2 regions of the Neobacillus sp. MER 74 genome follow, and region 2 is predicted to be linked to the other one. Evidence: riboswitches for the same ligand, from Rfam matches in the RefSeq annotation. Region 2 holds a riboswitch; the other holds the start of a gene.
The links. Region 2 has a riboswitch for FMN ahead of M3610_RS05150 (ECF transporter S component). Riboswitches for the same ligand answer to the same signal wherever they lie in the genome.
Positions count from the first base shown of each region.

Region 1: another riboswitch for FMN. It lies ahead of ribE (riboflavin synthase); the one in region 2 lies ahead of M3610_RS05150 (ECF transporter S component).

Region 1 covers NZ_JAMAUV010000009.1:109,367-122,485, reverse strand. Annotated here, with positions in the region: partial or broken gene ribB (3,4-dihydroxy-2-butanone-4-phosphate synthase) at 1-583, opposite strand, end outside; gene ribE (riboflavin synthase) at 608-1,267, opposite strand; FMN riboswitch at 1,419-1,567, opposite strand; gene M3610_RS16430 (GyrI-like domain-containing protein) at 1,695-2,165, opposite strand; gene M3610_RS16425 (hypothetical protein) at 2,421-2,624, shown strand; gene M3610_RS16420 (YwbE family protein) at 2,617-2,814, shown strand; gene M3610_RS16415 (cold-shock protein) at 3,238-3,438, opposite strand; gene M3610_RS16410 (Cof-type HAD-IIB family hydrolase) at 3,565-4,314, opposite strand; gene M3610_RS16405 (spore germination protein) at 4,521-4,787, shown strand; gene M3610_RS16400 (spore germination protein) at 4,808-5,050, shown strand; gene M3610_RS16395 (Hsp20/alpha crystallin family protein) at 5,063-5,470, shown strand; gene M3610_RS16390 (iron-sulfur cluster assembly accessory protein) at 5,713-6,015, opposite strand; gene qoxA (cytochrome aa3 quinol oxidase subunit II) at 6,387-7,373, shown strand; gene qoxB (cytochrome aa3 quinol oxidase subunit I) at 7,363-9,339, shown strand; gene qoxC (cytochrome aa3 quinol oxidase subunit III) at 9,329-9,934, shown strand; gene qoxD (cytochrome aa3 quinol oxidase subunit IV) at 9,935-10,228, shown strand; gene pssA (CDP-diacylglycerol--serine O-phosphatidyltransferase) at 10,291-11,001, opposite strand; gene M3610_RS16360 (phosphatase PAP2 family protein) at 11,021-11,692, opposite strand; gene M3610_RS16355 (TerC family protein) at 11,851-12,639, opposite strand; gene M3610_RS16350 (carboxypeptidase M32) at 12,946-13,119, opposite strand, start outside.
Region 2 covers NZ_JAMAUV010000002.1:166,267-184,496, reverse strand. Annotated here, with positions in the region: gene M3610_RS05215 (superoxide dismutase) at 1-451, shown strand, start outside; gene M3610_RS05210 (D-alanyl-D-alanine carboxypeptidase family protein) at 621-1,766, shown strand; gene M3610_RS05205 (nucleoside recognition domain-containing protein) at 1,759-2,346, shown strand; gene M3610_RS05200 (spore maturation protein) at 2,353-2,889, shown strand; gene rluB (23S rRNA pseudouridine(2605) synthase RluB) at 3,050-3,787, shown strand; gene resA (thiol-disulfide oxidoreductase ResA) at 3,885-4,409, shown strand; gene resB (cytochrome c biogenesis protein ResB) at 4,431-6,053, shown strand; gene ccsB (c-type cytochrome biogenesis protein CcsB) at 6,054-7,238, shown strand; gene M3610_RS05175 (response regulator transcription factor) at 7,413-8,129, shown strand; gene M3610_RS05170 (ATP-binding protein) at 8,126-9,913, shown strand; gene sigX (RNA polymerase sigma factor SigX) at 10,146-10,697, shown strand; gene M3610_RS05160 (hypothetical protein) at 10,672-11,847, shown strand; gene M3610_RS05155 (peptidoglycan DD-metalloendopeptidase family protein) at 12,019-12,765, shown strand; FMN riboswitch at 12,876-13,009, shown strand; gene M3610_RS05150 (ECF transporter S component) at 13,177-13,761, shown strand; gene M3610_RS05145 (ferredoxin) at 13,873-14,121, opposite strand; gene M3610_RS05140 (YpbB family protein) at 14,378-15,415, shown strand; gene M3610_RS05135 (RecQ family ATP-dependent DNA helicase) at 15,415-16,929, shown strand; gene M3610_RS05130 (CPBP family intramembrane glutamic endopeptidase) at 16,926-17,531, shown strand; gene M3610_RS05125 (LysM peptidoglycan-binding domain-containing protein) at 17,528-18,154, shown strand.

The DNA.
Region 1 (13,119 bases), on a different contig from region 2:
CAACTAGATCTTTAATCGTAATCATTTTAAGGTTCATTCTCTCTGCAATTTTGAAAAGATCAGGAACGCGGGCCATCGTTCCATCCTCATTCATAATTTCACAAATAACCCCTGCAGGCTTCGCACCGCATAATTTGGCAAGATCAACAGCTGCTTCTGTATGCCCATTTCTATTCAGAACTCCACCTTGTTTAGCAACGAGTGGAAAAATATGTCCTGGTCTTAAGAAATCACCGGCTTCTGATTCGGGGTCAACCATACTCAAAACTGTTGCGGATCTTTCAAAAGCAGAAATGCCAGTGGTAGAGAATTTATGATCGATACTGACAGTAAAGGCAGTTCGTTTCGGATCTGTGTTGTTGGTAACCATTGGATGTAAGTCAAGCTTATTAGCTAAATCCTCGTCAATAGGCACACAAATTAGGCCTCGACCGTGAGTGGCCATAAGATTTATGACCTCAGGTGTAGCTTTTTCAGCAAGGGAAATAAAGTCCCCTTCATTTTCCCTGTCCTCGTCATCACAGACAATGATAACCTTACCTTCCTTTAGGTCCGATAATGCTTCATCAATTGTATTAAACACAGTTACCTCCCCTTTCAATTTTATTTAAAAAAATCCATGCTCTTCTAAAAAATTAGCGGTTATCCCCTTGCTGCTTTTTTGCGGAGGTTGATTAGAAAAATTAGTTATAAAATGACCAACATATTTTCCTATCATATCGCATTCTAAGTTTACAATATCCCCTGAACCCTTCTGTCCAAGAATCGATTCTGACAATGTATGCGGGATAATGGATAATGTAAAACTATTCTCCGAAACAGCAAATACGGTTAAGCTTGTCCCATCCACCGCTATCGACCCTCTTAAGATTACATATCGCAATAATTCCTCTTCGGCTTCAATCTCATAGTAAATCGCATTTTCAAGTGATTGTTTACTTTTTATTACACCTGTTCCGTCAATATGTCCTGAAACGAAATGACCGCCAAACCTTCCACCCGCTGCCATAGCCCGCTCAAGATTTACTTTGGACCCTCGTTTTACCATACTTAAACTGCTAGCTCTGACCGTTTCCGGCATCACATCTACTGTGAACAGTTTACCCGTAAAGGATGTAACCGTCAGACAAACCCCATTAACCGCAATACTGTCCCCAAGATGGACATCGTTTAGTATTTTATTCGCTTCTATGTTCAATACAAACGACTCGCCAGTCCGCTGGATGTTTGCGACTACGCCAATTTCTTCAATAATTCCAGTAAACATATTGTCCAAACTCCTTACTATGTTTCCCTTTGATTCTGCCCAAAAAATTAAAAAAGACCCTAAAGACAGTTTGTCATCAGGGTCTTGAAAAAAAGACAATAGAAAATAAAGGCTTAAAAATAGGTACACTTCACCCTATTGTTAATCCTGTCTTTTCCTTCTCCCATCCAGACTTTAACTGTCGGCCCTGGAGTTTCACCAGATCCACCGCTTAACATATTAATGTTAACCGGGTCACGGACTAAGAAGCATAGCTTCATCACCGCCGGTTAGGAATTTCACCTGACCCCGAAGGAAATTATTTAAATATATACTTATATGTTATGACATTTCATTCTAATAGTAAAGCTATTAGCTTAACTATATTGCACTAAAAACACAATTAATAACCAGAACTTAGCTTACCGTCATAATTTTACCAACTTATTTATTGTTTATAAGTCTTTACAGGTAAATAAATATCAAAATGTAATTCACCAGTCTCATTTTGATGTTTATGCTCTTCTTTATACACTTCCAAACTTAGGGCATTGTGATCATGTTCATATCCATATTCTTCCATCCAGGCATAGATTTGTTTATATGTACTTTCCACTGTTTCATGACTTCCTTGATGTGTAGCAAATACATAATTTTTACTTGGAATCGTAAAACCAACCATACCATCTGGGATTTCCTCAATTTTTTCAACTGGAGTTGTAACATAATAAGTAAATTCTGTTTCTCTGCTGTGAAAAGGTGCGATCAAAACAGGGTCTTTGGTTTGATATGATACTTCTTCTAGCCGATCTATCATCTTTTTAAATAGACCTGGGAGTGTACTGATTTGTGAATAAGTTCCGTTCCATGAAATTCCAACAACCTTCATTTCTTCTTTTTCTATTACTTGGATACTCATGCTAATCCCCCTTTTGAATTATCATATTAATATAATTCTCACCGTCACTCTTAAACTCCTGCAAAAATAATTCGACTAAATTCATTCCAAATCGTCCACACATGTATAGGTATTAAAATTAACGGACGTTATTCCAAAAATGAGAAATAACGTCCAAATTTTTTTAACTATCTTTTTTTAAATGATGTCGTAAATTTTATTATTTGGATGAAAATAGCATATAATGGACTTAGCACATTAATAGGAGGATTTTTTATGAGTAATGAAAATCAAACAAATCCACAGGAAGAACCCAAGAAGAAAATAAGTCTACAAGAAGCGATGAAACAACAACTGCAAAATAAGAAGAACAAATCTGCCGGAGGAACTTCAAGTTCAAACAACTCGATGGCAACTAAAAAGCTGCAAAGCCAGCAGACGAAAAAAGTAAGTAATTCACGGAGAAAAATGGGTGTCTAGTGGGCAAAATCGAGTAGATATTTTCCCAGGTGCATTCGTCAAAATAGTCCTAAAAGCGGATCAACGAAGTGGGAAACTAACAGAGGGGACCGTCAAGGATATATTAACCAAGTCCAGTTTTCATCCTCATGGCATAAAAGTCAGGCTTACGGATGGACAAGTTGGCAGAGTTAAGGAAATAAATAATTAGTTTAGAAAGTTAACCCCCCTTTGCGTACTATTGCAGAGGGGGTTTTACTAGTTGATTTCTTTAACCGTGTAGATTCTTTTTAACATGTCATGGTAAATGAAGTGACCTTTCATATACCGTGTGAACGGCTTTTTCCTCTTCATGGTAAATGGAACTCACTTTCATTTACCGTGTCAACGTTTTTTTCTTCTTCATGGTAAATGGAGCTCACTTTCATTTACCGTGTCAACGGTTTTTTCCTTTTCATGGTAAATGGAACTCACTTTCATTTACCGTGTCAACGGTTTTTTCCTCTTCATGGTAAATGGAGTGCCCTTTCATTTACCTTTCGTATTATATTCTCTTCTTAACGGTAAATGGAGCACATCGCAATATTATAAAAAAACAGACCCAAAAGGCTTGGGTCTGTTTATTGGCGGGTCATTATGATTTACGGACGTTTACTGCTTGTGGTCCACGTTGGCCACTTTCAATTTCAAACGTTACCTCTTGACCTTCGTCTAATGTTTTGTATCCTTCGCCTTGAATAGCAGAAAAGTGAACAAATACATCTTCTCCACCTTCACGCTCAATGAATCCAAAACCTTTTTCACTGTTAAACCATTTTACTTTACCTGATTCCATTCTTTGTAGCCTCCTAGCATGTAACTATTACATGTAAATTGCAAATTGATTGCATAATTATTTTTACCCATTTCCTTTTTACCTATACCATAACAATTTTAAAAATTTTAATTGGATATAAAATCTTTATAAAACCCATTTGTGGATTGCTTTTGCAACTCCGTCTTCCTCATTTGTGGTAGTTACCCAATCCGCAGCTTCTTTCACAAGATCTTGTGCATTTCCCATTGCAACTCCCATGCCAGCTGCCTTGATCATCGCCAAATCATTAAGACTATCACCTACGGCCATTACATTTTTCATATCCAATCCCAGCCTGTTACAAACAATCTCCAGACCCTTCGCTTTATTAATACCGGCCGAATTCACTTCAATATTTTTCAACGTAGAATTACTAAGTTCAAATTCACCTTTTGCCTGTAATTCTTTCATGATTATCTCTCTGGTTTCATCATCATCGATATTAAAGCCAAATTTCATCCATTCTAAAGTATGCAAGTCCTCCGGCATTTCATTATGCCAATTGCGTTCCGTGCTAATCGCCCAAAACTTAGTCTTATGTTGCAGCGATAACCTCCACATCCACTCAACAAGTTCAGACTTTACCAAGTTCCTCTCTACTAATTGACGTTGATCATCCCATATTTCACTACCATTAACGGTGACTAAATAAGAATCAAGCTCCAATGAATCAGCATGCTCTCTGCTCGTCAAAAGTGAACGGCCTGTACTAAGAACCACATAGATTCCTTTTTCCTTAGCAGCTTTGATGGCTTCACGATTTGCTTCCGATACCTGTCCTTTATTATTTAAAAGCGTACCATCCATATCGAGTGCAACTAGTTTGACTTCAATGTCATTATTAAAATTATCCATATGTATATCAAGCTCCCTTCCATACTTTTCCTATAATAAGATAACATCATTTCTAAAAACTAATCAAACATTAAGTTTACATAATATAGTTATAATAAATACTCTGACAAGTATCTTGCAATTTTCTTATAATCCTTTAATAAGTAACCTATAGGCGCTCTATTGCATATAGTACCCATAAGCCAAGAATAGAAAGGTGTTTAATGATGCCATCGGTTGTTATCAATTTATATTATCTAAAAATAAACAGTATTTCGGGCAATGGCTCCATAACTATAGGGGAAGCATCTCATAACAGTCCCACAGCCAATAGTAAATTACAAGGAATTAATGCTTCATATGGAGATACTTCACCAACTGAGGCAATGATGGAAAACCTGTTAAATGATCCAGACGTTAATGATCAAACCTCTATTGGAACTACTGATTCTACTAATGTCAATACACCAATTCAACCTGTACCACCAATCTAAAATTATAGGAGTTATCTGATATGCCATATCAAATAAATATTTTAAATTTCAAGATAAATGGAGCCACCCAAAACGGGAATGTTGATATCGGTCCTACTGTGCATAACAGCCATACTGCAAATAGTAAATTTGTTGGAGCAAATTTCACTTTAGGTGATTTATCACCAGCTACTTCTTTAATGTACTCAGGCAATATAGATACAGATATTAGTGATCAGGATCAAATAGCTAACCCATCTATGCCTATAGCTAATCAAATTTAAAGGAGCAGCAATATGGATATAGAAAAAATGAGAAAATGGCTAGAGATTACTAACGAGTATAGAGAGAGCAATTTTTGGTCTAGCGTACTAAAGCAAAAACAACCAGATGAATTTTTTAGAGAAGTATCGCTAAATCCAAAATTTGACTTATACCAAAATGATTATTATAACTTTATTATTTTTGAAATACCTGGGGTAAATCCAGAAGATGTTTCGCTTAGCTTAATTTCAAATAATCATTTAAAAATTAATGGCAGAATAAAACCTGTTCTACCATTAGAAATGGAAATGAAGAGAGAACGCGAATATGGTGATTTTGAACGAGTAATTGACCTACCTGAACCAACACAGGCTCATTTAATACATTCACAAATTAATAATGGACTACTTCATTTATCTTACCCTCGAAATAAGAACTGACTAAAGTGTTTATCTCCTATATCATAAAGACTTATTGCAAAAGATTTCCCTTCTATGATTGTAGAAGGGTAAACTTGTTTTGTGATTAAATCATATGCACACTCCTTTTATTAGTATGAAATTACTTACGATTGTTCATGGTAATGGGATTATATGAAATAATTACTAATTATTTCAAGTTTTAAGAAAATAACAATAATAAAAAAACGCCTGTCAAAAACAAGCGTTTTAATGTGGTGCTATTAATGATGGTGATGGACGCCCATGGTTGGGTTAGTAATCAGCCACTCATCTTTCGGGAATTGGAAATATTGAATCCAAATACTATTTAGGTTTGAGTCATTTTTATCAATAATGAAATCAATTTCTTTATCGCTTGTGACGACAACATCATTTTCTGTTGGTGTATCAAGCTTTAAATCATAATGGGCATGGTCACCATGAATACTTGTGACATGCACACGAAAAAGTTTTCCTTGTGCTTCTTCTTGTTCTAACATTTTTTTCAAAGCTTTTGCTGCATTACGATTCACTTTTACCTTCATTTTTGGCTCTCCTCATCTATGTATTCCTACGTATTATCCCACTTTTTTGCAAAAATAGACAATGATTAGTTTTGAACTAAAAATACTTAATTTACCAGGTAAAAATTTACATACATTCTTTTCCTCGATAGGAATTTTAAAACCTTAACAAATTTGTCACAAATTAATCGAAAAACGTGTATAAACATCACAGCATTATTGTTAATATAGGTTTTAGAAAAGACTAACGGACTAATTACTATTAAATAATAACTAATTTAAATTAGGCTTAATCAGTGCATGGAAGCAAAAAAAGAAGTAATTCAGTCTTGTTTGTGAAAGGTTTCACGATTATAATCGTAAAAGTGAACATTTGGAAGGGAGAAAAATTCATGTTTAAAAAAAGCTACTTAATTCCACTGTTAGCTTTAGTACCAACTATGCTTTTAAGCGGATGTACGAATATGGTCGTCTTTGATCCAAAAGGACCTGCCGCACGTGACATTCTAGATTTAATTAACTGGTCACTTATTTTTATGTTGCTAGTGGTTGTCGTTGTTTTTGGTTTATTTGGATATATTATCTGGAAATATCGGGCTAAGCCTGAAAATGCAGATTACGAACCACCTGAAGAACATGGCAGCACAAAATTAGAAATAATTTGGACTGTCATTCCTATTCTTATTGTTATTGCTTTAACGATTCCTACTGTTAATACAATCTATAAGTTAGAAAAAGTACCTGCTGGATATGAAAATAAAAAACCAATTACCATTAATGTGACTTCTGCCGATTGGAAGTGGATTTTTAGCTACCCTGAACAAGGGATTGAAACTGTGAACTACGTGAATATTCCTGCTGGCACGCCTGTGCAGTTTAAGTTAACTTCTGCAGGTACAATGCAGTCATTCTGGGTTCCTGCTTTAGGCGGTCAAAAGTATACCATGAACAAGATGGAGACAGAGCTGTACCTTACAGCTGACAAGCCTGGTGAATTTTTAGGAAGAAATACAAACTTTAATGGTAAGGGCTATGCTGAAATGGAATTTACGGTTGAAGCAAAATCCCCCCAAGCCTTTGAAAAATGGGTAAAAGAAGTTAAAGAAACTGCTCCTAAGTTAACAGAAAAGAAATACAATCAACTTCTTAAGCCTACACACTTAGGACGTGAAACATTTATTGGAACACATCTTGCCTGGGTAAACCATGCGGATATGAATTCTAAAACTTATACAAATCCTGAATTGTACGAAGTACATGGCGTAAAAGGAAAGATTTTCAAAGAAAAAGAAACAAATAGTCATTCTATGGACATGGAAGGTATGGAAAGCATGGACAAGAGTGAGAAATCAGATGGAGGTGAGCACAATGAACATTAATTGGCATGACTTTTTTATTGTTGGCAACCCATTAATACTAGGTTCCCAGATTGCTATTCTCTTAACAATGATCGGAATTGTGGCTGGAGTTACCTATTTAAAAAAATGGAAATGGCTCTGGAGAGAATGGTTAACAACCGTTGATCATAAACGAATTGGGATTATGTATATCCTCTCTGGTGTATTAATGTTTTTCCGTGGCGGTGTTGACGGCCTCTTAATGAAGGCTCAAACCTCACGTCCAGAAATGAAATTTTTAGATGCACAACATTACAATGAAATTTTCACTACACACGGTGTCATTATGATTTTGTTTGCAGCAATGCCATTATTAATTGGCTTAATGAACGTAGTAATCCCACTGCAAATCGGTGCTCGTGACGTCGCATTCCCACAACTTAACGCGTTAAGCTTCTGGCTGTTCTTTAGTGGTGCGATGCTGTTTAATATTTCGTTTGTTGTCGGTGGTTCTCCAGATGCTGGTTGGACTGCATACTTCCCTCTTGCAGGTAAAGAATTTACTCCTGGAATCGGGAATAACTATTATGCGATTGCCCTGCAAATTGCTGGGATTGGTACCCTGATGACGGGTATAAATTTTATTGTTACTATCTTAAAAATGAGAACAAAAGGCATGACACTGATGAGAATGCCAATGTTTACTTGGACTTCATTCATTGCTTCGGTGATTATTGTTGCTTCATTCCCAATTTTCACGGTTGCACTTGCATTAATGACGTTTGACCGGATCTTTGGAACCCATTTCTTCACCTTAGCGGGTGGCGGTATGGATATGATGTGGGCTAACCTTTTCTGGTTATGGGGTCACCCTGAGGTATATATCGTTGTCCTACCCGCATTTGGAATGTTTTCTGAAGTTATTTCAACATTTTCAAGAAAAATGCTTTTTGGTTATAAATCTATGGTTTTCTCGATTGTTGGTATTGCGTTTTTAAGTATGCTCGTTTGGGTCCACCACTTCTTTACAATGGGAGCTGGACCAGGAGTTAACTCCGTTTTCTCCATTACGACGATGATGATTGCTATTCCAACGGGTGTCAAAATGTTTAACTGGTTATTCACGATGAGAAAAGGTCGAATTGAGTTTTCCACTGCGATGCTTTGGGCACTTGCATTCATTCCATGCTTTATCATCGGTGGTGTAACTGGCGTTATGCTCGCAATGGGCGCGGCCGATTACCAATACCACAACACCCTATTCCTTGTCGCTCACTTCCATTATGTGTTAATTCCTGGTGTTGTGTTTGCGGTATTTGCTGGACTTTATTACTGGTGGCCAAAAATGTTCGGCCATATGCTCAATGAGAAAATTGGTAAAATACATTTTTGGTTCTTTACCATTGGATTTAACTTAACGTTTATGCCAATGTTCTTCCTAGGATTAGATGGTGCGGTGCGTCGTTCGTACACTTATTCTGCTGAATCTGGCTATGCACCATTATTCCTATTATCTACTATTGGTGCAGTTATCTTAGCAATCGGCTTTGGCGCACTTTGCTATAACATTTATTGGAGTGCACGCTATGCAGACCGTAATATTTCAAACGATCCATGGGATGCAAGAACGCTAGAGTGGGCAACTGCTTCACCGCCTCCATTCTATAATTTTGCGAAATTGCCTGAAGTGAAATCTGTTGATAGCTTCTGGTATATGAAAAAGAATAACGAAGGATTGACGTTGAAAGACGAAGAAATTGAAGAAATCCATATGCCAAGTAATTCCGGCTTACCAATCTATATGGGCGTAATCTTTGGCATTGCTGGTTTCTTCCTAGTCTTTGAATGGAAAATTGCGGCTCTTGTAGCCACTGTTGGAATACTTATTGGGTTAATCATTCGTTCATTCGATTACAACGATGGTTTCCATGTTCATGTTGACGAAATAAAGGAAACGGAAAAAGCATGGCGTAACGTCGATAAAGGGGGGAACAGCCATGTCAGCTAATGTAAACACTGCCTTACCACTCGAATATCAAACAGAACAGAACCGAATGAATATTCTCGGTTTCTGGATTTTCCTAGGAGCGGAGATTATTCTCTTTGGGACTCTCTTTGCCGTATTTTCTGTCCTTAGTGCGAGATATGCTGGAGGTCCAACTCCAAAGGACCTTTTTGAAATAAAAGATGTTATGGTCGAAACGATCCTTTTATTAACTAGTAGTTTTACTTGCGGTCTTGCCATTTATGAGATGCGCCGTCATAACCGGAATGGATTATTGTTATGGTTTATCATTACCCTTCTCCTTGGTGCTGGGTTCGTGTTCATGGAGATCACAGAATTTATCCATTATGTTCATGAAGGAGCTACCATGCAAACAAGTGCTTTCCTTTCCAGCTTCTTTGTATTACTTGGAACACACGGACTGCACGTGAGTATGGGTATTGGCTGGGCGACTATGGTTATTATCCAAATACTAAAACGAGGGTTAACACCTGTTACTGCTCGTAAAACTTTTATCATCGGTCTATATTGGCACTTTTTAGATGTTGTCTGGATTTTCATTTTCACATTTGTGTATTTAGCAAGGATGGTGGCATAAATGGCTAAAAATACAAAAGGATTTCCACTTACACATGTGTTAGGTTTTATTATGTCATTAGTACTAACCTTCGCCGCACTTGGTGTAGCACTGAAAACTAATCTTCCTTTTAAAACAATACTCTGGATTATCGGCTCTTTAGCTGTAATCCAGGCTGCCCTTCAGCTATATATGTTCATGCATATGAACGAAGGAGAAGACGGCAAATCCCAAATCATCAACGTCGCTTACGGATTCTTCATCGCCTTCGTAACCGTTGCTGGTTCAATCTGGGTTATGTCTTTCGGAATGTAAATAAAAAGGTGTCAGGCACCGTGTGAATTCTTCACATGGTACCTGACACCCTTTTTTTGTTCTTATTTGTTTATTCCACCATTACTTTTTCTCTTTCTCCTTACTAATTGGAAAATGATAAAAGCTATGTACAGCGGGATTGCCACATAGATGAAATACGGAAAGCGATGCTGCTCTTTTTTGAAGACGAGGTATATCGCATACCCTAGGAAAAGTGTGACGATAATTCCGTATTTGGGTAATGGGACATCTTTCAAGCTTGGAATTTTTATCGTGCTCACCATTAAATAACAGATGATAAAAAAGGCAATGGGCAAAATGAACTCTGGCATTTTACCTTGGAATAAGGTAAGCAGTGTTAGTAATCCTCCCCCAGCAGTGATGGGAACACCGGTAAAATAATGATTTGAAGATTTAACAGCATTAATATTAAACCGGGCTAATCGGTAGGCTCCGAATAAAGGAAATAATCCTGAAATGGCCATCCCTGCCACACCAAACTCTGAGAAATAGGAATAATAAGCCATCATTGCCGGTGCAACACCAAAAGTTACCACATCTGCTAACGAATCTAACTCTTTCCCCAACTCACTATCCACTCGTAACATTCGTGCAATCCTGCCATCCATACTGTCGAGCATCATCCCTATTAATATTAAAATGGCAGCATTTTTGTAATCCCCCTGGGCGGAATACATAATGGATAAATATCCGAAAAACAAATTAGAAATGGTAAATAAATTAGGAATACTGTTTCTGATAATATGTATCACTCCATACTAGATAGGAAATTTAGGCAATATTCTTTTCACGTCGTTGTCTTTTATTATAACGCTGAACCTGATAATACTGGAAAAATATAATAGCTGTTGTAATCCAAAAGGCGCTTGCAAAATATCCACCTATGATATCACTGGGATAATGGACACCTAAATAGATTCGACTGATGCCAATGGCTATAATCATCACCATGCTTACAAAGATTAGTGCCCATCTACCTAACGAACTTGTAATATGCCGCCATAATAAGAAGGTAATAATTCCATAGACCGTAAAAGCATTCATTGCATGACCGCTTGGGAAACTATAACCTTCAATTTCAATTAAGCGATGGAACTCAGGGCGTACGCGTTGAAAAAAATTCTTTAAAATTCCATTTAATATCGCTGAACCCACAATGGCCGCTACAAATAAGATTAATTCTAAGCGATGATGGAGCACTTTATAGAGAAAAAGTAAAAGAAAAAGGCTAAGAACAATGACAAAGGGAGCCGAACCAATAAACGTAAAGAATTTCATTACAGATGTAAGAAATGGTGTTTCCATTCCTTGAACAGCATCGATTATAGTTCGATCAAAATGAATGATTTTTTGGTCACTTATTAATAAGGATATCAAACTAAAGCCAATAATGGAAACAACACTCAGGCTAAAGGCGATTATAAGATATGTTTTTAATTTCATCAATACAAACCTCTCTAGAAAATTGGATTTTTGATTATACTTTATAGGTTGCTCATTGTTTCAACTTCTACAACTTTTAACCTTACAATGGTATGTAAAAAAGACATAAGAAAGGCAAATTTGGTTGAGGCTGCCTTTCTTATGAGGGTGAAAAGTAATTATAGTGTCTTGGGTTCTTCTCGCACTGGTTCTACGCTTTTATCTTTTGAGAAAAACCAGCCGGCTGCGGCGATACCTACTAATACAACATAAAAGGTTACTTTCCAAACTGTTGAATGCGCAAAATCTTCACTTAAAATCGCTAACATAGGATGTGATAACGTGTAGACGGCAAGCTTCACTCCAACCCAGCCCACAATTGTAAAAGCAGCAATTTCTAAACCTGGTCTTTTTTCCAATAAATTCACAAACTGATTCGCTGCAAAGCGCATAATAATTAAACCAATTACCCCTCCAGCAAAGATTACTAAAAATTTACCACCATCCAGACCACCGATATTTGGAAGCGGTGTGTTTGGCAGGGCAACGGCCATTGCGACAGCAGCAAGGATCGAATCAACGGCAAACGCAATGTCGGCCACTTCAACTTTTAATACAGTCACCCAAAAGTTGCTCTTTTTTGCCCCTGCCCTCTCCTCTTTATCTTCCTCCTTCCCTTTAATGACCACCTTGCGGAAAATATGATTACCTGCCATGAACAGCAAATATAGAGCTCCAATGGCTTGAACTTGCCACACATCCACAAGAAACGAAATCACAAATAAGGAAGCAAAGCGGAACACAAAGGCACCTGCCAAACCGTAAAATAATGCCTTCTTACGTTTATCTTCAGGTAATTGTTTCACCATAATCGCGAGCACTAGCGCGTTATCTGCGGCTAAGAGACCTTCTAATGCCACCAAGATTATTAACACCCAGCCGTATTCCAGTAAAAGAGCTAAATCCATGAATATTTCCTCCTTAAAGTTGATTTTTTTCAAAAAATACTCCCTTACGCCATAAAAATAGGCCTTTACCGATTACAGTAAAGGCCTAAAAGAACACAAAAAGACCTTTACAGTAAAGTAAAGGTCTTGCTAACAACGTAAATGTTGCCAATAAAGCCGGAGTAATAAATACTCGGAATGACGACTCTATTGTAGCAGCTACTCCCCTTTAAAAAGGAAATATTTAATTACTAATAGTTTATTATAATGCAAGGAAAATGTCAATGTTTTAGAGTTTAATAGCTAAATATCACACAGCTTTACAGTTTACAATCCGTAAACTTCAGTGTATTTTTTTTCAAGATATTCAACAAGATATTCCGCGTTTAATTCTTCCCCAGTAACCTTTACAATCAATTCGTTCGGTCTATACAGCTTCCCGTATTGATGGATTTTTCCTTTTAACCATTCTTGGATAAGATCAAAACGTCCATTTTCAAT
Region 2 (18,230 bases):
CGCATTAATTAAACACTGGTCAAGAGAGCTTGCTTTTCACGGGTCAGGGCATTATCTTCATTCGATTTTTTGGAAAAACATGAGCCCGCATGGAGGCGGGAGTCCACATGGACCGTTGAAGAGTGAAATAGAAAAATACTTTGGCAGTTTTACGGCATTTAAGAAGCAATTTACTGAAGCGGCCAAACAAGTTGAAGGAGTAGGCTGGGCAATATTAGTTTGGTCACCTCAAGCAAGACATTTGGAGATTTTACAATCTGAACGACATATGCTTTTGACCCAATGGGATACCATTCCACTCTTGGTATTAGATGTTTGGGAGCATGCTTATTATCTTCAGTACAAGAATAAAAGACCTGAATATGTAGACAATTGGTGGAACATAGTCAATTGGCATGATGTAGAAATGCGTTTTGAAAAATCAGCAGACATGAAATGGACAGCAATGTAATAAGGGAAATGAAATTGAGCAGACGGCATGTTGTCGTCTGCTTTCGTTTTTCTTCAGCAAGTTGTCATAACAAGCCTTGTCCTGCATAAACTTGTACAAGAAAAATGAAAAGCAAAAACTGCTTTGACTAAAAGAGAAGATAACTTTACAAGGAGACGGGGTAAATCTAATGAGAATGATTTGGAAGCTAGTTATGTATTCCCTCATGGTCTCACTATTCATTGCTAACATTCCTCAAAAGGTGGAAGCTTCTGTTTCCGTAAGTGCAGCAAGTGCTGTTTTAATAGAGCAGAAATCAGGGCGCATCCTTTTTGAGAAAGATGCCCACACAAAAAGAAGAATCGCGAGTATTACGAAAATAATGACTGCGAAGCTAGCGATTGAATCGGGGAAAATGAATGAATATGTAAAAGTAAGTGAACAAGCAACTCGTGCGGAAGGATCATCTGTTTATTTAAAGCCAGGAGAAAAAATTAAACTTAAAGATTTAGTCTATGGATTGATGCTCAGGTCTGGAAATGACACTGCGGTAGCAATAGCCGAATATGTGGGTGGAAGTGTTGAGGGTTTTGCCTATCTAATGAATCAAAAAGCAAAGCAAATCGGGATGTTAAATACCCATTTTTCTAATCCTCATGGCCTTGATGATCATGAAAATCATTACTCCACAGCCTATGACATGGCTGTGTTAATGCGTTATGCCATGCAGGATAAAACCTTTAAAAAAATCTCTGGAACAAAGGTTTATCGAGCACCAAATCCTACGGAAGATTGGGACCGTGTTTGGAAAAATAAAAACCGCTTGCTAACAAAATATAAATATACCACCGGTGGAAAAACAGGGTACACAAAACGGGCGAAACGAACCTTGGTAACAACGGCAACAAAGGGAGATATGAGCTTAATTGCAGTCACCTTAAACGATCCAGATGATTGGAATGACCATATTTCTATGTATGAAAGTGGTTTTAAAGGGTTTGATATGGCTGAAGTGTTAGCTGAGGGTAAGATTGATGGTATTAAGAATAAGGCTTATAAGAATCACCTATATATAAAGAAAACAATTGTTTATCCGGTTACAAGCGAGGAAATGGATTTATTCTCCATAAAATACAAACTAAATAAACCGACACAAAAATTTGATGATGATAAGAAGAATGATGTAGTCGTAGGTAAGGCTGCAGTTTACTTAGATGGGCGTGTTGTCCAAGAAACGCCTATTTACTATCAAAGCGTGCCTGTAAAGAAAGAAGGATTGTTTGAATTCGTAAAGAAAATTTTTCTTATCTTTTGTGGTGTGAAGGACAATGGTTAATTATATCTGGGTGTTTATGTTTATTGTTGGTTTTATTTTCGCATTAATCAATGGAACCATGGCTGAAGTGAACAAAGCAATCTTTGATGGGGCGAAAGAAGCGGTGACACTGTGTATCGGGCTTATTAGTGTTCTGGTCTTTTGGCTTGGAATGATGCGGATTGCGGAGGAGTCGGGCCTTCTAGAGCGTCTTTCTAGATTTTTTCGACCGCTGGTTAAACGACTTTTCCCGGAGGTACCAGTTAACCATCCAGCGATGGGTTATATATTATCCAATATGATTTCTAATATGTTTGGATTAGGGAACGCTGCCACTCCCTTAGGGATTAAGGCAATGGAAGAATTAAAAAAGTTAAATGGGGGAAAGGATTCTGCCAGCAGATCCATGGTCACCTTTTTAGCAATTAATACAGCAAGTATTACAATTATTCCTACTACTGTCATTGCGATTAGAATGAACTATCATTCAGCATCTCCTACGGAGATTGTCATTCCAACAATCATTGCAACTATTATTTCAGCACTAGGAGCAATCCTAATTGACCGTTATTTCTATTATCGCAGAAACAGAAAAGGATGAGGATGCATGGAACTCATTTCGGTAATTTCATTAACTTTTATTCCATTACTCATTGGGTTTATTTTATTATATGGGACAATGAAACGCGTCTCTACCTATGAAAGTTTTGTTGAGGGAGGAAAGGAAGGCATTAAAATTGCTGTATCCATTATTCCCTTTCTAGTTGGTATGCTTGTGGCTATTTCCGTCTTCCGGGCATCTGGTGCACTTGATGCTTTAATGAATTGGATTCGCCCACTCATGAAAACAATGGGCGTACCTGCTGAAATTGTGCCATTACTAATCATAAGGCCAATTTCTGGGAATGCAGCACTTGGGATGACAAGTGATTTAATTGCTGTATATGGTCCTGATTCATTTATTGGCCGTTTAGCATCTGTTTTGCAAGGGAGTACTGACACGACGTTTTATGTGTTAACCGTTTATTTTGGAGCTGTTGGTATTAAAAAAATGGGGGATGCCCTTAAAGTAGGACTCCTCGCGGATGTCGTTGGTATTATTGCGGCGATTGCCGTTGTTGGTTTAATCTTTGGTACAAAATAATTAACACGATTGTAGCATGTTCTTTGGACATGCTATTTTTATTTTTCTGTAATAATATCCGTTACTTTGAAAAGTGAAGGAATTGTGTCATAATTCATAAGGATAGGATGCAGTTTGCTGCTGTCAAATCGTTTTATATAGATAAATTTGAGGTGGAACAATGGAAAGATTACAAAAAGTAATTGCTCGGGCGGGCATTACTTCTAGAAGAAAAGCAGAGGACCTAATAAAAGAAAGGCGCGTAAAGGTTAATGGAAAGGTTGTTACGGAACTTGGACTGAAAGTTTCTGCATCTGATAGGGTAGAAGTAGATGAAATTCAGATTGAGAAAGAAGAACCTGTTTATTTCCTTTTATATAAACCACGAGGAGTTATCTCAAGTGTTAATGATGATAAGGGCAGAAAAGTAGTCACAGATTTCTTTCCGCATCTAAAAGAAAGAATTTATCCCGTTGGACGTCTTGATTATGATACATCAGGTTTATTAGTGCTAACCAATGACGGGGAATTTGCTAATATACTGATGCATCCTAAAAATGAAATTGATAAGGTTTATGTAGCAAAAGTGAAAGGAATTCCCTTAAAGGAAAATTTAAGGAAACTAGAAAGGGGTATCCGTCTAGAAGATGGTAAAACGGCCCCTGCAAGAGTAAAATTACTCTCGGCAGATAATAAAAAACAAACTGCAATCGTTGAAATAACCATCCATGAAGGTAGAAATCGTCAGGTTAGAAGGATGTTCGAAGCGATTGGCCATGAAGTGGTGAAATTAAAGCGTGAACGCTACGGTTTCTTAACATTAAGTGGTTTAAGAACAGGTGACGCAAGAGAACTGACACCACATGAAGTAAAGCAACTTAGAGCACTCGGGATGGGGTCTGCCAAAAAAAATTCATAAAACCGTCACAAATTACGTTCTGCGTTAACACTGTGAATATATTGAGAAATGCTATAATTAGACAAACTGTGTCAAGTGGTTATGGGAGGGTTTTCTTATGAAAAAACGGCGATTAGTTATAAGATCCATCATCTTACTATTACTAGGTGCTGCCGTTGTTTATACGTTGTATCAAAATTTTACAAACGATACGAAACAAAAAGTTGCGGTAGGTGCACAGGCTCCTGATTTTGCATTAGTCGATATGCAAGGAAAAAAGCATCAGCTTTCAGATTACCGTGGACAAGGGGTATTCCTGAATTTCTGGGGAACGTGGTGCCCGCCATGTAAAAAGGAAATGCCTTATATTAATAATCAATATCATCAGTATAAAGACAAAGGTGTTCAAGTCTTGACAGTAGATATTCAAGAATCTGAACTCGCAGTTAATCAATTTGCAGAGCGTTTAAAACTGGATTTTCCAATTATGATTGATACTGATAAAGAAGTCATGAATACTTATGGTATTGATCCGCTTCCAGCTACATTTTTAATTGATAAGAATGGCAAAGTTGTAAATTATTATACTGGTGAACTCACGGAAGAAAAAGTAAGGGAGTTTATGGAGAAAATTAAACCATAAGGTTGTAGGGAGTTTTTTCGAATGAAGGATGTTAAATGTGAATGTGGGCATGTGAATCCCCATGGAACCGTTTTATGTGAAGCATGTGGAAAAGAGCTGATCGTTCAATCTACTTCAGAACAGCTTATTGATATGCGTTATGAAGGGAGTGCACGCCGTTCACAAACATATAATAAAACGATTATTGATAAAATATGGAACTTTTTTTCATCAGTAAAAGTTGGCGTTTGGCTGATTATAATCACCTTAATTGCCTCATCACTTGGTACCATATTGCCTCAAGAAATGTATATCGATTTACCTCCAGATGTATACTACGAACAAGAATATGGCTGGTTTGGTAAATTATATTACCAATTGGGATTTAATAACCTATATGGTTCTTGGTGGTACTTAGTTTTGATTGCAATGATTGGAATATCGCTAGTCATTTGTAGTCTTGATCGTGTTGTGCCATTATATAAGGCTCTTAAAGCCCAAAGAGTAACTCGACATGAAGGTTTTTTAAAACGTCAGCGTGTTTTCGGGGTGAACGAATCAGCAAGTGAAAGTGATTTTTCAATCGTTAAGAAACATTTACAAGAACGGCGCTACAATATTCGAGAAGAAAATGGAGATATTCTAGCGGAAAAGGGTCGATTTTCTCGCTGGGGTCCATACGTAAACCATGTCGGTTTAATTATTTTCTTATTCGGCGGTATGCTGCGCTTTATTCCAGGAATGTATGTTAACGAGGACCTTTGGGTGCGTGAAGGTGAAACAGCTGTTGTTCCAGAGACGGATGGAAAGTTCTATCTTCAAAATAACAAGTTCATTCTGGAGCATTACGATAAAAATAAAGATAAAACCTTTGAAAAGGCGATTGATAAGGCCGGGGAAGTTGTAAAAAATTATCAATCTAACGTTGTTCTATATAAACGAGTTGGAGAAAATCTCCCTGGAGAGAAACCAACCCTTAAAAAGGTTGAAGATTATAAGGTACGTGTAAATTTACCACTCACATATGAAGGCTATTCGGTTTTCCAGGCTTCATTCAGGAATGAATTAAATAAAATGTCATTTGGTTTGACAAATAAAAAGACAAACCAATCCATGGGCGAACTTACAGTTGACCTAAGAGATCCGAAGATGAAATATGACCTCGGAAAGGGCTACTCAGTTGAAATACTAAACTATTTTCCTGACTTTGAATTTGCAGACAATGGCGAGCCAACCACTAAATCACGGGTACCCAACAACCCTGCTTTTGTCTTTCGGATGGTGACTCCTGATAAGCCAAAAGGAGAAACAAGTTTTGTAGCCATCAAGCAAACAATTGAACCATTTGGTGATAACCAATATAAGATGTCCTTCAAAGGAATCGAAACAACAAATGTTTCAGGCTTTATTGTTCGTAAAGATTCAACCCTTTGGGTGATTATTATAGGTGGAATCATCTTTATGATTGGTGTCATTCAAGGTGCCTATTGGAATCATCGCCGCATTTGGCTTCAAAATAAAAACGGCGAAGTCTGGATTGCTGCGCACACAAATAAAAATTGGTATGGATTAAAACGAGAAATTGAAGGTGTATTGGCAGATACGAATCTTAAAATGCCAATTGATCAAACTCAATTAGAAGAATCGGATAAGGGGGGAGTCTAGTTGGTATCAATAAGTAGTAATTTATTATTTATTTCTTTTATTATATATTTAGTTGCAACCCTATTTTTTGGCGGGTCGATTAAATCCAAAAAGCAAGGGGAAGAAAAGCAAGGAACCAATAAGTGGGGGAAAATAGCAGTCTTTTTAACGATTATTGGTTTTATCTCCCAATTAGGTTATTTTATTACGAGATGGATTGCGGCAGGACACGCTCCAGTAAGTAATATGTTTGAGTTTACAACATTCTTTGGAATGGCTCTAGTCGGTGCATTTATTGTTATATATTTTATTTATCGAACTACATTACTTGGATTATTTACCATGCCTGTGGCTATTTTGGTTATCGCTTATGCAAGTATGTTTCCGAAGGATATTTCGCCACTAATTCCTGCGCTGCAAAGTTATTGGCTACATATTCATGTTACGACTGCGGCAATTGGGGAAGCTATTTTAGCGATTAGTTTTGCTGCTGGGCTTATTTATCTTGTTAAGGCAATTGATCAAACCAAATCAAGCAAACAAACCTTTTGGCTTGATTTGGTGATGTTTGCACTTGTTGCAGTCATTGGATTTGTTGCTGTTTCCTCCATTTTTTCTGGTTTGGGTTATCATGAAAAATTTAATTGGATTGATAAACACGATAACGCGTCTGTGCTTGAATATACAATGCCTGCGCTTTCTGGTCCACATGAAGGAGAATTAGTAACTAAAGATGGATTTAAACCTTTGTTCGAGGTTCCAGCTTTTATTAATGCAAAAAAATTAAATACAGTCATTTGGTCATTGATGGCGGGGATTGTTATTTATGGCGTCATTAGATTAATTTTAAGAAAGCGAATTGCAGCGGCACTTAAGCCGATTGTAAAAAATATTAAACTAGACTTTGTGGATGAAATCAGCTATCGATCTGTGTTAATCGGTTTTCCTGTTTTTACGCTAGGTGCCCTGATTTTTGCAATGATTTGGGCCCAAATGGCTTGGTCGCGGTTTTGGGGCTGGGATCCAAAAGAAGTATGGGCATTAATTACTTGGTTGTTTTACGCAGCATTTTTACATCTACGTCTTTCAAAAGGCTGGCATGGAGAAAAATCCGCATGGCTAGCTGTTATTGGTTTTGTCATAATTATGTTTAACCTGGTTGCAGTAAATCTTGTTATTGCTGGACTCCATTCCTATGCAGGTTAAATTGCTTTAAAGCTAAATTTTATAGCCTTCACTTTTATTAAAGTGAGGGCCTTTTTAAAACTCAAATGTTTATAGTTTGTCAAAATATTGACACAACTTTTCAGGTGAATTAGCAGGAAATTATAGCATAAAACAATAGTGTTTTGTAAAATAAACTCCATGGGGGGATTATTAATGGATAAAGACGTGAAAATTTTAGTGGTAGATGATGAAGAAAGAATTCGTCGCTTATTAAAAATGTACTTAGAGCGAGAAGATTATATAATTGATGAAGCGGAAGACGGGAATGAGGCATTAGAGAAAGCATTTGCTAATGATTATGATGCCATTCTCCTCGACCTAATGATGCCTGGTAAGGATGGAATTGAAGTTTGTCGTGAATTAAGAGAAAAAAAGGCAACGCCAGTAATCATGCTGACAGCAAAAGGGGAAGAAATCAATCGAGTTCAAGGATTCGAAGTGGGAACAGACGATTATATTGTTAAACCATTCAGTCCCCGGGAAGTTGTCTTAAGGGTTAAAGCGTTGTTAAGAAGATCATCACAAACTAGTTACCTGCAAACGGAAACAACAACTAAAGACGTCATTGTATTTCCGCACTTAACAATTGATAATGATGCACACAGAGTATCAGCTAATGGTAAAGATGTTAGTTTAACTCCAAAAGAATATGAATTACTTTATTTCTTATCGAAAGCGCCTGATAAGGTTTTTGACCGGGAACAATTACTTAAAGAAGTCTGGCATTACGAGTTTTTCGGAGATCTGCGAACAGTAGATACACATGTAAAGCGTCTCCGTGAAAAATTAAATAAAGTTTCCGAGCCGGCTGCTAGAATGATCGTTACAGTTTGGGGTGTAGGCTATAAATTTGAGGTTATTAATGAATGACCTTTTTAAGAAGTGTTGTAGGAAAGCTATGGTTAACGATTCTTTTATTAGTTTCAGTTGTGCTTTTCATCTTAACAATCATGCTTCTCGAATTTTTCCAAAACTACAATACTCTTGGGATGAAAGAGGATTTAACCAATACAGCCGAGAAGATTGCTAACGTTTTAGAAGGCCATACTAATGGGGAATTATCACTTGGATTAGAGATATCCTGGGAAATTATCGATAAAGTAAATAATGTTGTCATCATCAAAAATGATAATGAAATCTACTACTCTCCAAACACAGAAAAGACGAAAAGATTATCATTGACAGATATTAAGAATGACCCAAATTTATCACAGGTCTTTCAAAGAGACATTAATGTAGAAAAGGTTTCCACACTTACGTTCAATGAAAATGATGATGATGGAAAGGGAACAAAGTTTACGATTATCGGTGTACCTTTGCATCTTCCTGGCGAAAAGCATAGTGCTGTATTTATTTATCAATCAATGGAAGTCATGCAGGAAACAACTCATGAAACAACAAAATTTATTCTACTTGTGGCTGGCGTTGCAATTATTCTTACAACGATTTTTGCATTCTTTTTATCTACAAGAATTGCTGCTCCGTTAAGAAAGATGAGGGAAGCAGCATTTGAAGTGGCTAGAGGGAAGTTTGATACCAAAGTTCCAATCCTCACTCACGATGAAATTGGTGAATTAGCAACTGCGTTTAATCAAATGGGCAGACAATTGAAATTCAATATGAGTGCACTCAGCCAAGAAAAAGAACAGCTATCAAGTATCTTAAGTAGTATGGCAGATGGAGTTATTACTTTTAATCGGGATGGTACAATCTTAATTACTAATCCCCCGGCTGACCGTTTTCTACAATATTGGTATTATGAAATGGGTGTATTTAGTGCTGATTCTGAGGCTATCCCAACGGAGGTAATGGATCTATTTCAACAAGCAGTAGATACTGAGTCTGAACAAATTGGTGAGATTTCGTTTCAAGGCAGGCATTGGGTCATCTTAGTAAGCCCCTTATATAGTAACCGTTTTATCCGCGGTGCTGTTGCTGTTTTAAGGGATATGACAGAGGAACGGCAGCTAGATAAGATGAGACAAGATTTTATTGCAAATGTTTCACATGAACTTAGAACACCTATATCGATGTTACAAGGGTATAGTGAGGCGATTGTAGATGATATTGCTGAATCCCAGGAAGAGAAAAAGGAAATGGCAAAGGTTATCTACGATGAATCATTGCGGATGGGCCGGCTTGTAAATGAGTTGCTGGATCTGGCGCGAATGGAAGCGGGTCATCTTCAACTAACAATGGAAGAAATTGATATTTCTTCATTTATTAATCGTATAATCCATAAGTTTCAGGGTTTAGCTAAAGATAATGAAATTCGATTGTATGTGGAGATTGAAAATGGAATCACCTCTATTTCTTTTGATCCTGATCGAATCGAACAGGTACTCACAAATTTAATTGATAATGCAATCAGACATACACCTAAAGGTGGATCAGTTAAATTAAGTGTCGGATCTGAAGAAAAGGGAATCATGATTGGAGTAAAGGATTCTGGCTCTGGTATTCCTGAAGAAGACTTGCCGTTCGTTTTTGAGCGCTTTTATAAAGCTGATAAGGCACGAACTAGAGGAAGAGCAGGAACAGGCCTTGGACTAGCCATAGCAAAAAATATTATTGATGCACATCATGGTCATATCTCGGTTCAAAGTAAACTCGGACAAGGGACGACATTTTCCTTTTTAGTACCTCGAAAATAGTAAAATGAACAAGTTTTTTGCCGACTGTTCTTGATTCACGGGGAACATTTAAGAAAAAAATATTGTTCAATCAAAAACTCATCCATAAAAATAGGATGAGTTTTTTTGTCATATCTTTAGGAAATCTATTCCAAATAATACCTTTCATTTTGTCACAAAAAAGTCTATATTTATAAGGTGAAACTTTTTATACATATAAATCGACTAATATTATGAACGGGGAGGGGAATGGATGGACTCCGTTTTCGATGAACTTTATCAAAAATACCATCACGACGTTTTTCAATTTCTATTTTATATGGTTAGAAACAAAGAACAAGCAGAGGATCTTGTCCAAGAGGTTTATATAAGGGTATTTAAATCCTATCGACGTTTTGAAGGGAAAAGCAGTGAGAAAACATGGCTTTTTTCGATTGCGAGAAATGTAGCTATAGACTTTTTCCGAAAACAAAAAGGATGGAAAGGAAGATTACTGGAAAAATTCGATTGGTCAACTGATCAACTGAAAGACGGATATCCGATTCCAGAAGAAATTGCAGTACAAAGGGAAGAAATCAGATGGGTATATAATTGCCTCGAATATTGCACACTGGATCAAAGAGCTGTAATAATTCTACGGTATATACAAGATTTATCTATTTCTGAAACAGCCCAGGCACTAGGATGGACTGAAAGTAAGGTGAAAACTACACAACACCGTTCGTTAAAGGTATTGAAGAAGCATATGGAACTTTCTTATGAAAAGGAGGGATTAACTAGTGAAAAAGTCAGAGTGGAGCGATAAGCAGCTCGAAGAATTATTAAGGCAGATGCCTAAAATACAAGATGATCGCAATCCTCGTGACATTTACGAAAATCTTCCGATAAGAAAAAAGAAACCAAAACAATGGCTGGTACCTGGTCTTGCTACTGTTGCTGCCTTGCTCATCTTTTTTATCTTAATTCCTAAATTAATGGTCGGGCCACAATATTCAGAGGATCACGCTGGTCAAGAAAAATCATCTGTAGAGCGAGACATACAAAAGGCAGATGAAAATTCAACCATTGCATTGAAAAAGGAGGATGCAAGTCCAAAAGCAAGGACATTTTCAGGAGCGGATAAAACTCAAACTTCGAAAACGGCTATTTATGATGAAGAAGTGGGTGATGGAAAAGTATTAACCTACTGGATTCCTGACCCGCAAATACAAATCCTTGTACCCGTTTCAACAATAATTAATGATTCAAATGAGAAAACATGGCTGGAGTTATTTAATGAAAATATGGTGAATTTAAAGGAGCAGGAATGGGGATTAAGTGAATTCTATCCTCTTAGTGCTTCATTGAAACTTGATGAAAAAAATAATGCTATCTTAGTCGATGTTCCATCAAACCATCAGTATGGACAAGGATCAGCGACAGAAACAAATTTCATTAATGTTCTGAAAAAAGATATCTCCTCCAATAGTGATGTTAAAAAGATAAGATTTTCAACCAATGGAGAACCTGGTATTGAATTGGGGAATTATGGTCATCAAGACGAAGTGAGTGTACAGCAACAAAAGAATCATGCCTACTTCTTTTATTATTCTGAGGGTAATGATATACCCTTCTTAGTCCCATCTATAGAAAAATATGAAGATATTAAGAAGGCTGTTGAGGAAATGAAAAAGGATCAGCCCGCACTAGGATTAAAGAGTTCACTTTTACCTGCACTTCCGATAAATGAGGTGTCTATTAAAGAGAAAACGTTAATTGTATCAATGGAGGATAATACGAGCCTTCAAGATGATCAATCAACAATCAACGCTTATGAGTCACTGTTATTAACAGCAAAAGAATTCGGATTAGAAAAAGTCTTTATTACGAACCCTCCAACAAAAAATCTTGGTCCATTTGACCTGTCAAAAGAGAACAAAGTACCGCTGGCTCCGAATCAACGGACATTACAATAATTTACTTAATCAACCGTTAAAGGTTGATTTTTTAATGAATATTATTTATCATTTCTCCAAATTATAACAAGTATGCCTAATCACTCCACCGATAAGGATTATGTTCTAAAGGTGAAAAATACTACATATTGTGTGGAGGAGGAAAAGAAATAAGGAGAGTGACTAAAGAAAATGCGAGATTACATAAAAAGGGTTATTATAGCCCTAATTATGGCGCTATGTGTCAGTTTGTTATTTTTAGGAGGAAAACATTCCGAAGCTAGTATGCAGGTTGATAAAGAGATTAAGGATGGATGGATATGGCCTGCAGATGGTATAGTTTCTGATACATATGGAACAAGGATGGGTAAGCATAAGGGAATTGATATCGCTGGAAAATTAAATACACCTGTACTAGCAGTTGCTGACGGACAGGTGGTGAAATCTTATTACTCTAATACATATGGAAACGTAGTGTTTATTAAACACCCAAGTCATTTAGTAACTGTCTATGCACATTTAAACAAGAGAAACGTGTTACAAGGACAAAAGATTAAGCAAGGTACAGTAATAGGAAAAATGGGGGAAACTGGACAAGCTACAGGGATACATCTCCATTTTGAAACGCATCAGCAAGAATGGAGATATGATAAGAAGTTTGCATTGGATCCAGAAAAGATATTAGGAAAAGCTGACACCGGGGAAACAGTACGCGGAGGGATTGCCGCAAGCAATGGCGTTGTATTAGAAGCGAGCTCACATATTAAATTCAATCATGAGGATAAAATCAAGGTGACAAACCAGCAATATATCGTCAAACAAGGTGATACATTGTATTCGATTTCGAGGGAAAAAAACATCTCGGTGACCCGGATTAAAGAGTTAAACCACCTTTCCACCGACTTGATCAAACCTAAACAAATATTGAATATACATTAATTTCACGCAGCAAGACCCGCAGACTATTTTCTGCGGGTCTTGTTACGTGAAACCTTTTACTTAACAAAAGATAAGTTCTGCAGTATAATTGAAATTGTAATTTAATATCGATCTATCTTCGGGGCAGGGTGAAATTCCCGATCGGCGGTATTTGAGTAAAACTCATAAGCCCGCGAGCCGTTTTATGGCAGGATTTGGTGAGATTCCAAAGCCGACAGTATAGTCTGGATGGGAGAAGATGGAGGTTCTGCAGACGTTCAAAAAATTTTATATTAATGAACGTTTATTAAGCGTGCCTTTGTAAACTCCCTTAAGCAAATTATTGCTGAGGGAGTTTTTATTTACATTGGTCTCGTCTGTTGCTGAACCTCTCTTCCTTAACGCGATGGATCAAAAAAAGGAGAGAGGAAGATGAAGAAAATGCAGAAAAAGAGGAAAATGAACGTTAGGGCTTATGTGTCAATAGGAATGCTGAGTAGTATTGCTTTTCTGTTAATGCTCATACAATTTCCGTTGCCGCTATTCCCAAATTTCTTGTTTGTCGATTTCAGTGACATTCCAGCATTAATTGCCACATTGATTTTTGGACCGATTGCAGGAATTTTAGTTGAGTTTTTTAAAAATGTCCTTAATTATATTCAGACAGGTAGTCAAACAGGAATCCCGGTGGGGCAGATAGCCAATTTCGTTGCGGGAATTGTTTTTATCCTGCCGACCTATTTTGTATATAATAGACTTAAGACTAGAAAAGGTATGACGCTAGCATTAATTTTTGGTACGGCAATCATGGCAGTTATGATGAGTATTTTAAACTACTTGGTAATTTTACCTGCATATACCGTTCTAATGGGCTTTCCAGATATGAGGAATTTAGTATTGCCAGCAATCTTACCATTTAACCTTTTAAAAGGAGTCATGATGTCCATCATCTTCATGCTTCTGTTCATACGGATGCAAGCATGGATCAATAAATTTACTACTATTAAAAGCGCCTAAGTAGCTAAAGGACAGGGGGAATCATTCCTCCTGTTTTATTTTGTAAACAAAAATAAAGGCCCCTCACCTAAATAGGAGAGAGGCAGTAGCTTAAACGTATTATCCTAAATATTACTCAAATTTAGTTGGATTGCCATCAAAAGCTTCGTCAGCTACTTTAATGGAATCAGTAGGACAGCCTTCGAAAGCATCCATCATGTCATCGATTAATACATCAGGAATTTCAACAATTCCTTCATTATCATCAAGTGTTACGTATGCGATACCTTCATCATCGTAATCATAGATATCTGGTGCTGCCGCGCCGCAAGCTCCACATGCAATGCATGTTTCCTTATCAACAATTGTGTACTTTGCCATGAAAAAAACCTCCCAGTAAATTAAAAAAATAAGACTCATTTCCATTATTAATATGAAAACGGATAACTCATATCTATTGTAAAACTGTATCGTCAACTTTTCAATAGAAAAATGCCTTTATCACTTTAGTTTATCCAAGTGTTTTGCTAAATCTTCCACATTTTTGGGCATCAAGATCCTTTATTTCATGGTAGAATAAAGAGAGAAAATGGTGTTTTTGGTCGAATATGTGCGAAATAAGTGATGGGAGGTTCGTATGCTCCAAATTGAATCCATCATTCTTTATAGTATAAAACAATTAAATAAGGAACGGACCATTTATTCGGTGTATCACCTTCTTAATGGAAAAAAGTCATCGCAAACTATCCAAGATGCCCATTTATTTTCGTTGAAAAGTTTTTTTGGGATTTATGAGCAATTATCCAGAGAATCTTTTGAAGAAATTATTCAATCGATGAGTGAAAAAAAGTGGGTAAAAAATATCGGAGAACAACGATTTATAGTTACGCTTCTTGGAAAAGAGCTTCTAGAAAAAACTCAACTGCCGAAGTATATTCAAGGCTGGAACTATCATCAAATGACCTCCTTATTTTGGGAAAGATTGTCCCTATTAGTACAGGTGATATCCAATTTAATGTTCGGAGAAACAAGATATACTCCCATCCAAAAAAACAAAGAAGTTCATACTTGGTTAAAATCCGCTCTAAAAAGTATGAATCTGCCTAGGATGGAAATGGGGACAACTTTTTATTCAGAATTAGAAGATTGTCTTGACGCGGGAAACGGGTTTGACCCTGCCATCTTAGTAATTCGGTTAACAGGTTTTCAACAAATTGGCTTGACCCCTCTTCAAGCAGCCAAACAGTTAAATATAAATTTTCACGACTACCAAATTGGTTTTACAAATACACTTCATTATTTATTGCGAAAAATTGAGAAAGATGGTTATAAGTTTAAAATTTTGCCTTTTTTAATTAAAGGTCTAATGAAAAATGATGAATTAACGTTATCTACCAGGAAAACACAAAGATTATTAAATCAAGGATATACACTTGATATGATTGCAAATATAAGGCACTTAAAATTAAGTACAATAGAAGACCATCTGGTTGAATTAGCCTTAAATATGGAGAATTTCTCCATCGATACTTACGTAGATAAAGAATTACAAAATAAGATTTTAGAAATTTCACACCAAATAGCAACTAAACAGTTAAAGTTAATTCGAGAAAAGATTGTAACCGCAACATATTTTCAAATAAGACTAGTATTGGCGAAATATGGTGATAGATAATGGAACTAGAAAAAGTATTAATAGAACATTTTGGTTATCCAAGTTTTAAGACTGGACAAAAAGAGGTAATCACATCAATCTTGTCTGGCCATCATACATTGGCTATGCTCCCGACAGGAACAGGAAAATCATTGTGTTACCAACTGCCAGGTCTAATGTTAAAGGGGCAAATTTTAATAGTATCGCCACTCCTCTCATTGATGCAAGACCAAGTGGAACATTTAAAGAAATTTGGTGAAAAGAGAGTCATTGCGTTAAACTCCTTTCTTAGTGCAGATGAAAGGAAAAATGCACTTCATCAATTGAAACAGTATAAGTATATCTTCATCTCACCTGAAATGTTAATGATTCCTTTTATCCTTCGCAAACTACAAGAACTTACAATTTCATTGTTTGTAGTCGATGAAGCTCATTGTATTTCCCAATGGGGCTTTGACTTTCGGCCAGATTATTCAAAACTAGGTGAAATTAGAAAAAAGTTTGGCGATCCACTCACACTTGCGCTGACTGCAACTGCTACCAAAAAAGTAAGAGAGGACATCATTCGTTCACTTGATTTGGATGAAATTAAAAAAATAGAGTCCACAATTGACAGGCCAAATATAGGTTTTTATGTTAAAGAATTATTAGAATTCCGCGAAAAGCAAGGGGTTGTCTGTGAGCTTGTTGCCAATTTGCAAAAGCCTGGGATTATTTATTTTTCAAGTAAAAAAATGGCTGAACAAATGGCTTCCTTGTTATCAGATAAAGGAATCTGCCGAGCGATGGCCTATCATAGCGGTTTGGACCAATCCACTAGAATACTGATTCAACAGCAGTTTGTGTACGGACAATTAGATGTTATATGTGCCACAAGTGCCTTTGGCATGGGAATAAATAAGGACAATATCCGGTTTGTTATTCATTATCATATGCCGATGCAAATAGAATCGTATCTCCAAGAAATTGGAAGGGCTGGCCGAGATGGCAAACCTAGTATTGCCATCCTTTTATATACGCCTGGGGATGAACAACTGCCGATTCAACTTGCGGAGAGTGAATTACCATCTGAGCAGCAAATAGACTGGTTGTTTAATAAACTGGACGAGAAACGGATGTTAATAGATGGGAAGATGACTTTAGATATCAATTTAATGGATCTTGGCGGTTTCTCGGAAATTCAATGGCGGATTGTTGAGGACTTTGTAATAAATACTTCTCTTGAAACAATAAGTATTAAACAATTAAGAAACATCATTAAAGAGTTTGTTCTGGAAAGATTAACAATTAAAAAGAATAATATTTATCGAATGAAAAAATGGGCTGAATCTAGATTATGCAGACGTCAAAATATTTTACAATATTTTGATGAAACACTATTAAACAAGGTAAACAAATGCTGTGACATATGCGGACTTCAAATAATCGACTACCAAACAAGTCATTCTAGTGATTTACCTTTGGTGAGAAAAACGGAACAAAACTGGAAAGAATTACTTGCCAAAATTCTAATCAATAGTGAGTTGAGGGAATGAAAAAGAAGTATTTTGAATTAATAAATGGATTAACGGATAGAGATTTGCTTTTTCATCTGTATATGACACAAATCATTCTCTGTGTCATCTCGTTACTATTGGGGTTTATATTTTTTGACCATTTCTCCTATTTAGAAAATATAATTTTGGATGACTCTAACATTTTTATAATTGGGATTCCTGCGGGAGTAATCATTGTGATGTTAGATGTTCTTTTAATGAAATGGCTGCCTTCTTCCTTTTATGATGACGGGGGGTTAAATGAAAGAATCTTTAAAAATAGAAACTTTTTTCACATCATACTGATTGCTTTTTTTGTAGCGTTTAGTGAGGAATTATTGTTTAGAGGAATCATACAAACAAAAGTAGGATTGGTTTTTGCGAGCATTATTTTTGCAATTATTCACTATCGATATCTTTTTAATTGGTTTTTATTTGTAAATATTGTTATATTAAGCTTTTTGATTGGTGTAATATTTGAATGGACCAATAATTTAGCGGTTACAATTGTTATGCATTTTGTTATTGATTTTTTATTAGGTGTTTATATAAAATGTAAAAGTCCAACTAGAGAAGACCCACGGGGAGGAGTGCGGCTATGAATAGCGAAGAACCATACAGGGACCAGGCGGAACGTTTGAAACAACGTATAGAAAAAATTAATGAGAAAGTGGACGCCAAGGATGACTTGCCGCCTCGTGAGCATATCCATCGGAGAAAGAAGAAAAAAACAAAGTGGAAGCTAAAATACCCAGTCATCCGTTTATTAGTTTTGTTCTTTATTCTCCTGCCGATTATAATTTTTAGTGTAATTTCGTACCGTGATGGAGCTAAAAAAGTTAATGGAGTTCCAAATACCACCGAGGATTCTGTTGGATATGAAACCATTAATTTAGAAACGTCAAATGACGAAGAAGAAACAAAAGCCGAGGATTTTGATCAATCAAAGGAAACGAATCCTGCTAATAATGAAACAAAACAAACTAGCAACGAGGTAAAACATTCTGAAACTAAAAAACCCTTAAAAAAAACAACAGGAACTTCGACAGAATCACAAATAAAGTTTACTGTTACGCATACAGTTAAACGAAACGAAAATCTATATAGAATAGCCTTAAAGTACTACCAATCTCCCAAGGGGATGGACATCATTATGAAAGCCAATCATCTTCGGAGTAAACAAGTAAATGCAGGTCAGGTCTTGAAAATACCGATAAACAATTAGCCGATCCCTTAGTGATCGGTTTTTTCATGAAGAAATCATAATAGAAAGGACAAGTTCATATGTATATATATAGAAA